DNA from 2 places in the Streptomyces sp. NPDC051913 genome. Region 2 is predicted to be linked to the other one. Evidence: riboswitches for the same ligand, from Rfam matches in the RefSeq annotation. Region 2 holds a riboswitch; the other holds the start of a gene.
What was found. Region 2 has a riboswitch for thiamine pyrophosphate ahead of ACIHIX_RS42600 (thiamine ABC transporter substrate binding subunit). Riboswitches for the same ligand answer to the same signal wherever they lie in the genome.
Positions count from the first base shown of each region.

Region 1: it holds a riboswitch for thiamine pyrophosphate, as region 2 does, so the genes downstream of both, thiC (phosphomethylpyrimidine synthase ThiC) here and ACIHIX_RS42600 (thiamine ABC transporter substrate binding subunit) in region 2, are expected to answer to the same signal.

Region 1 is NZ_JBIUCI010000003.1:631,292-635,227, reverse strand. Features, by position in the region: gene ACIHIX_RS11950 (hypothetical protein) at 12-1,034, opposite strand; gene thiC (phosphomethylpyrimidine synthase ThiC) at 1,123-2,946, opposite strand; TPP riboswitch at 2,939-3,128, opposite strand; gene ACIHIX_RS11940 (YibE/F family protein) at 3,521-3,936, shown strand, end outside.
Region 2 is NZ_JBIUCI010000024.1:18,699-22,634, reverse strand. Features, by position in the region: gene ACIHIX_RS42605 (ABC transporter permease) at 1-747, opposite strand, end outside; gene ACIHIX_RS42600 (thiamine ABC transporter substrate binding subunit) at 792-1,859, opposite strand; TPP riboswitch at 1,856-1,963, opposite strand; gene rlmN (23S rRNA (adenine(2503)-C(2))-methyltransferase RlmN) at 2,013-3,119, opposite strand; gene ACIHIX_RS42590 (alpha/beta fold hydrolase) at 3,247-3,936, shown strand, end outside.

The DNA of each region.
Region 1 (3,936 bases), on a different contig from region 2:
CCGCCCGACGATCACTCCGCCATCGGCGGACACACCCGCTTTCCGGCCGCCGTGAACTCCGGAAGGGTGATGACGGCGATGGTGTCCGGCTGGGCCACGGCCAGGCGGGTGCCGTCCGGATGCAGGGCAGCGACGGGCGTCGGAATGTGGGTGACCCCGTAGCTGCCGTCTCTCTGGGGCACCTTCACGGTGGGCCATTCCGCCACCACCGCCCCGGACGTGACATCGATCAGCCGCGGGTGGCCGTACAGCGAGACGACCGTGTCGCCCCGCGCGATCAGGGTGCCGATGCAGAAATCGACCTTGCTGCGATGGATCCACCCCCCTGCGGAGAGCGACCACACGCCCAACTCCCCTGGGCCCAGGTCAGGGGTCTCCTCACCGTCGCGAGGCTCCCCTCCGGTCGCCACAGCCAGGCGATCATCGTCAAGCCAGCAGGCCGAGGCGACCTCCGCAGCGATGCCCGGTTCCACGGGCAGCACACCCCGGCCGTCGAGCAGTGCGGGGTCGGTCAACGCTCTGGTCAGATCGAAGACTTCGACCACGCCGCACGGATGCCACACCCAGCCCGCCGACAGCAGATGAGTCCCTCCCGGGCTCACCGCCAGCCGCGAGTGGAAGACGTCCTTGGGATGACGTTCGCCATCGGTGAGCCATTCTCCCGACTCCGCGTCCTCGATCTCCAGAACGTTGTATTCATCCGGGCAGTGGACCAGAACCTCGCGGCCGTCCTGCAACGCGCCGAGCGCCACCGGATAGTCGAAGACATCGGCCTGGTAGTAGCTCCGGTTCAGCTCACGGACGAGCTGATCGCCATCGAACAGCAGTGCCTTGGTCCCACGCTCGACATAGACGACGGAGTAGCGACCGGACGGGGAGACGACGCTCCGGTCGAAGGGAAACCCAAGGATGAACGAGGCAGGCTGCTCCACGCCGTCAGGACCCCATCGGCGGCCCCCACCCACCAAATCGACCAGATCATCGCCGTCCCACACCAGCGACTGCGCCTCTTCCGTCACCTTGAGAACGATCAAGACTCCACCCACCCCTCATCCCTGAACGCACGACGGCGCTGCCCCGAAGACACCGAGCCCCCTCCGGAGCAGCGCCGATGAACGGACGTCAGTCCGCCAGCGGCAGGTACACCCGGCTCCCGCTCGCCGCGAACTCCTTCGACTTCTGCAACATCCCCTCAGCGATCTCCTCCTGCGACGCCCCCTCGGCCGCCGCTCCACCGAACCGCTCGGTGATGCTCTGGCTGATCTTCATCGAGCAGAACTTCGGGCCGCACATCGAGCAGAAGTGGGCCGTCTTGGCCGGCTCCGCCGGGAGGGTCTCGTCGTGGAACTCCCGGGCCGTGTCGGGGTCGAGGGCCAGGTTGAACTGGTCCTCCCAGCGGAACTCGAAGCGGGCGTCCGACAACGCGTCGTCCCACTCCTGTGCGCCAGGGTGGCCCTTGGCGAGGTCCGCCGCATGGGCCGCGATCTTGTAGGTGATGACGCCGGTCTTCACGTCATCACGGTTGGGCAGGCCCAAGTGCTCCTTGGGCGTGACGTAGCAGAGCATCGCAGTGCCCCACCACGCGATCATCGCGGCGCCTATGCCCGAGGTGATGTGGTCGTACGCCGGGGCGACGTCCGTGGTCAGCGGGCCGAGCGTATAGAACGGAGCCTCCTCGCAGATCTCCTGCTGAAGGTCGATGTTCTCCTTGATCTTGTGCATCGGGACATGTCCCGGGCCCTCGATCATGGTCTGAACGTTGAAACGCTTGGCGATCGTGTTGAGTTCCCCGAGCGTCCTCAACTCCGCGAACTGCGCCTCGTCGTTGGCGTCCGCGATCGAACCGGGCCGCAGGCCGTCACCGAGCGAGTACGTCACGTCGTACGCGGCGAGGATCTCGCACAGTTCCTCGAAGTTCTCGTAGAGGAAGCTCTCCTTGTGGTGGGCCAGGCACCACGCCGCCATGATCGAGCCGCCACGCGAGACGATGCCCGTCTTGCGGTTGGCGGTCAGCGGGACGTAGGGCAGCCGCACACCCGCGTGGACCGTCATGTAGTCCACGCCCTGCTCGGCCTGCTCGATGACCGTGTCCTTGTAGATCTCCCAGGTCAGCTCCTCGGCACGGCCGTCGACCTTCTCCAGCGCCTGATAGAGCGGCACCGTGCCGATGGGGACGGGGGAGTTGCGCAGCACCCACTCGCGCGTGGTGTGGATGTTGCGGCCGGTGGACAGGTCCATGACCGTGTCGGCTCCCCAGCGGGTCGCCCAGGTCATCTTCTCCACCTCCTCCTCGATGGAGGAGGTGACCGCCGAGTTGCCGATGTTGGCGTTGACCTTCACCAGGAACCGCTTGCCGATGATCATCGGCTCGATCTCCGGGTGGTTGACGTTGGCCGGGAGCACCGCGCGCCCCGCAGCGATCTCCTCGCGCACGATCTCGGGCGCCACGTTCTCCCGGATGGCCACGTACTCCATCTCGGGCGTGATCTCGCCACGGCGCGCATACGCCAGCTGCGTCACCGCCTGGCCGTCACGGCTCCGGCGCGGCAGTCGGGGGCGCCCCGGGAAGACGGCGTCGAGGTTGCGCAGATTGCCGCCGCGCGGCGAGGTGTGCTTGATGCCGTCGTCCTCGGGACGGACGGGGCGGCCCGCGTACTCCTCGGTGTCACCGCGGCCGATGATCCAGTTCTCTCGCAGCGGGGCCAGGCCGCGGCGGACATCGGTCTCGGCCGCTGGATCGGTGTACGGGCCCGAGGTGTCGTACAGCGTGACCGACTGCCCGTTGGTGAGGTGCACCTGTCGGACCGGCACCCGCAGGTCGGGGCGCGAACCCTCGACGTACGCCTTGTGCCAGCCGATGGACTTCCCGCTCTCCGTGGACTCTTCGCCCTGAATGGGCTGTTCGTCCTGGCTGGAGGCAGGCGTGCGTGCGTCCTTGATGGTCATGAGACCTACTCCCTACGCCGGCATTACCCGGTAACAGGTTCGGCGGTCGACGCAGCGGCTTCCGTCCGCCGACGTTTCGTGGGGAACGTCACTCTCTGGTGACGACGTTCCACGTGAAACATCGCTGGGACGGAGGTCAGCGCCCTCTCAGCCCGGTGCTCCGAGCTCCCGCGTGTACAAAGGTGCCTCCACGCTAGCGTCAATTCGGGCGCGGTGAACAGAGGGCCCCTGCCGTTCTTGCGATGATCGGTCGGTGACCACGACACCTCAGCCCCCGTACCCGCCCGAGCCGCCCCGTGGCCCCGGCAGCAGAGGCGAAGCCCCTGGCACCAGGGCCGGGCAGGGTGCTGGGCACGGTTCCGGGCAGGGTGCTGGGCACGGTTCCGGGCACGGCCCCCGTCGCGGGCCGGACGACTGGAGCGGGCCCGCAACGGGCAGCTGGAACACGCCTGGACCGGGTGACTGGAGCAGGCAGGGTCCCGGCACGGGCGGCCCGGTCGGAGGCGCTCCCGGCGTCGGTGGCCCGGATCAGCGCGGTCCCAGGGTCGGTGGCCCGGGGCAGCGTGGTCCCGGCATCGGTGGCCCGGGTCACCTCGGACCTGGGCCTGGCGGCGGCCACGACGACCCTCACGACTCTCACGGCCAGCACGGCCAGCACGGCCAGCACGGCCAGCAGCACGCTCACGACCGCGATCACGGCCACGACGGCGATGTCGTACACCGGCACGGCACCGGCCCAGCCCCAGGCCCCGGCGGCGGTGACGGTGGGGGTGGAGGTGGGAGCGCCGGAGGGAACGCCGGGAACGGCGGGAACGGACACTCGCACGGCCACAGTCACAGCCACGGCCCGGCTGCCCCCGTCTCCCAGCACCTGCGCAAGGTCATCGCGGCGATCCTCATCCCGTTCGGCGCCGCCGTCCTGGTCGGTCTCGCCGTGCTGTGGCCCGGGGGCGCGCCCGCGCACGAGCGCACCGGCGTCGGATTCGACCG
Region 2 (3,936 bases):
CGTCCACGCGTGCACGGCGAGGATCCCGCCCACCGCCACGAACTGCACCAGCGTCAGAACCGCGGCCGTACCGAGATCGAAGATCTCCGAGGTCTGCCGGTAGATCTCCACTTCGAGCGTCGAGAAGGTCGGCCCGCCGAGGATCTGCACCACCCCGAAGGAGGTGAAGGTGAAGAGGAAGACCATGAGCGCCGCGGCGGCCACGGCCGGCGCGAGCGCGGGCAGCGTGACCTTGCGCCAGGCCCGCCACGAGGAGGCGCCCAGCATCCGCGCGGCCTCCTCCTGCCGCGGGTCGAGCTGCCCCCACAGCCCGCCCACCGTCCGTACGACGACGGCGTAGTTGAAGAAGACGTGCGCGAGCAGGATCGCCCACACGGTGGTGTCCAGACGTACGCCCCACAGCTCGTCCAGCAGCCCGCCGCGCCCGACCAGAGCCAGGAACGCCGTACCGACGACCACCGTCGGCAGCACGAACGGAACGGTGACGACGGCCCGCAGGATCTGCTTGCCGGGGAAGTCGTAGCGGGCGAAGACGTACGCGCCGGGGAGCGCGACCGCGAGCGTCAGCGCGGTGGAGGCGAGCGCCTGCCAGGTCGTGAACCACAGGACGTGCCGGATGTCGGACTGCGCGAGCACATCCGCGATCCGCCCGAACTGCCAGCTCCCGTCCGCCTTGAGCCCGCGCGCGACGATCGCGGCGACGGGCCAGGCGAAGAAGAGCGCGAAGAACGCGACGGGCACGACCATGAGGCCGAGCCGCGCCGCAGCGCCCTTCTGGGAAGGACGGCCGCTTACTTCAGTACGAGCGAGGTCCACGACTTGACCCAGTCGTCACGGTTGTCGGCGATCTTCGCCGGGTCCATGGTCTCGGGGTTCTTGGCGGCGGGACCGTACTTCGTGAACTCGGCGGGCACGGCCGCGCCCTCGACCACCGGGTAGACGAACATGTTGAGCGGCATGTCCTCCTGGAACTGCTTGGTCAGGAGGAAGTCGATGAACGCCTTGCCGCCCTCGCTGTTCTTCGCGTTGCTCAGCAGTCCCGCGTACTCGACCTGCCGGAAGCAGGTGCCGTCGACGACGCCGGTCGGCGCGGTCGAGGGCTTCGGGTCGGCGTAGATGACCTCGGCGGGCGGCGAGGAGGCGTACGAGACGACGAGCGGCCGGTCGGCCTTCGCCTTCTTGCCCCCGGCGGACCCGGAGAACTCCTCGTTGTAAGCCTGCTCCCAGCCGTCGACGACCTTGACGCCGTTGGCCTTGAGCTTGGTCCAGTAGTCCTGCCAGCCGTCGTCGCCGTACTTCGCGGCGGTACCGAGCAGGAATCCCAGCCCCGGCGAGGAGGTGGAGACGTTCTCGGTGACGAGGAGGTTCTTGTAGGCGGGCTTGACCAGATCGTCGTACGACGTCGGCGGCTTGAGCTTGTGCTCGGTGAACCAGGCCTTGTCGTAGTTGAGGCAGATGTCGCCGGTGTCGATGGGCGTGACCTTGCCCCCGTCGACCCGGTACCCGGCCTTGATGGTGCCGGCGCCCTTCGCCTCGTACAACTGGAAGAGCCCGTTGTCGAGCGCCCTGGACAGCAGAGTGTTGTCGACGCCGAAGAAGACGTCGCCCTGCGGGTTGTCCTTGGTCAGGATCGCCTTGTTGACGGCCTGCCCGGCGTCGCCGTCCTCCAGGACCTTGACCTTGTAGCCGGACTCCTTCTCGAAGGCGGCGAGGACACTCTTCGACACGGCCCACGAGTTGTGGCTGACGAGGGTGACGGTCTTGGACTCGCTCTTGGTGCCCTCGTCGGACGACCCGCACGCGGACAGCGCGAGGAGGCCGAGGCCGACGACGACAGCACAGTACTTCTTGCTACTCACGGTGATGACCGAACTTCCTACCCAGAATGACCTGGGCGAGGTTCAGAGGGTCTGCGGCCCGATGGCCGCACTCTCAGCGCTGTGGCGCTCCCCTGTCGGATACGAATATGAAGATGTTCTGACAGCTGTGAAGCTGTTCTTGCGACGGTCAGACTACCGTTCGCCTGCCGCCAGCTGACCGCAGGCCCCGTCGATCTCCTGCCCCCGGGTGTCCCGGACGGTCACCGCCACACCGTGCGCGGCGATGGCCTCCACGAAGGCCTTCTCGTCCTCGGGCCGCGAGGCGGTCCACTTGGAGCCCGGGGTCGGGTTCAGCGGAATCAGGTTCACATGCACGGGCTTGCCGCGCAGCAGCCGCCCGAGCCGGTCCCCACGCCAGGCCTGGTCGTTGATGTCACGGATGAGCGCGTACTCGATCGAGAGCCGCCGCCCGCTCTTCTCGACGTACTCGAACCCGGCGTCGAGGACCTCGCGCACCTTCCACCGCGTGTTCACGGGGACGAGGGTGTCGCGCAGCTCGTCGTCGGGCGCGTGCAGCGAGATGGCGAGCCGGCACTTGAAGCCTTCGTCGGCGAACCGGTGGATGGCGGGCACCAGCCCGACCGTCGAGACGGTGATGCCTCGCTGTGACAGCCCGAGCCCGTCCGGGGCGGGGTCGGTGAGCGCGCGGATCGACTGCACGACCCGCTTGTAGTTGGCGAGCGGCTCGCCCATGCCCATGAAGACGATGTTCGAGAGCCGCGCGGGCCCGCCCGGCACCTCCCCGTCCCTGAGCGCCCGCATCCCGTCGACGATCTGATGGACGATCTCGGCGGTGGACAGATTCCGGTCCAGCCCCGCCTGTCCGGTGGCGCAGAAGGGACAGTTCATCCCGCATCCGGCCTGCGAGCTGATGCACATGGTCACCCGGTCCGGGTACCGCATCAGCACCGACTCGACGAGCGTCCCGTCGAACAGCCGCCACAGCGTCTTGCGCGTGGTCCCCTGGTCGGTCGACAGATGCCGTACGACGGTCATCAGCTCAGGAAGCAACGCCTCCTGCAACTTGCCGCGAGCACCGGCCGGAATATCCGTCCACTGCTCCGGATCGTGTGCGTACCGCGCGAAGTAGTGCTGCGAGAGCTGCTTGGCACGAAACGGCTTCTCACCGATCTCGGCCACGACGTCCTTGCGCTCGGCGGGCGTGAGATCGGCAAGGTGCCGCGGCGGCTTCTTGGCTCCGCGGGGGGCGACGAAAGTAAGTTCTCCGGGCTTAGGCATGGCTGTACCAGTGTCGCAGATCGACGGGAGTGACCCGGGCCCCCGCCCGTCACCGAGGGTGACCGATGACTTCACGGCGCGGGAAGGGTCTTCCTGCCATACGCCCGCGTCCCGGATTCCGGAAGTGATGACGATGCCCTACGCCAAGGTCAACGGCCTGGAGATGTACTACGAGATCCGTGGCGCGGCCCACGGCGACGACCGCCCGCTGGTGCTGCTGCACGGCGGTGCCACCACCATCGGGCTGTCCTTCGACGCCGTGCTGCCCGCACTGGCCGCCGACCGTCAGGTCATCGCCCCCGAGTTCCAGGGGCACGGCCACACCGCCGACACGGATCGCGACCTCACCGTCCCGCACCTCGCCTCCGACGTCGTCGCCCTGTTGGACGAGCTCGGCGTCCCCCAGGCCGACTTCCTCGGCTACAGCCTCGGCGGGCTGACCGCGCTGGAGATCGCGGTACGGCATCCGGACCGGGTCGGCCGTCTGGTGCCGGTCTCCGCCCCGTACACCCAGGACGGCATGCGGGACGAGATCCGCACCCCCGACTACACCTCGCCGCTGCTGCCCACGCGGGCCGACTTCGAGGACATGGCCGCCGGGTACGCCGCCGTCGCCCCGCACCCCGAGCACTTCGAGGCCTTCCTCGGCAAGGTCTCGGCGGCGGCCCACGCCCCGCTGCCCTGGACCGCGGACGACCTGCGCGGCCTGACCTCACCGGTGCTTGTGCTCATCGGCGACTCCGACTTCGTACGCGTCGAACACGCGGCGGAGATGCAGTCGCTGATCCCCGACGCCCGGCTGGCCGTCCTGCCCGGC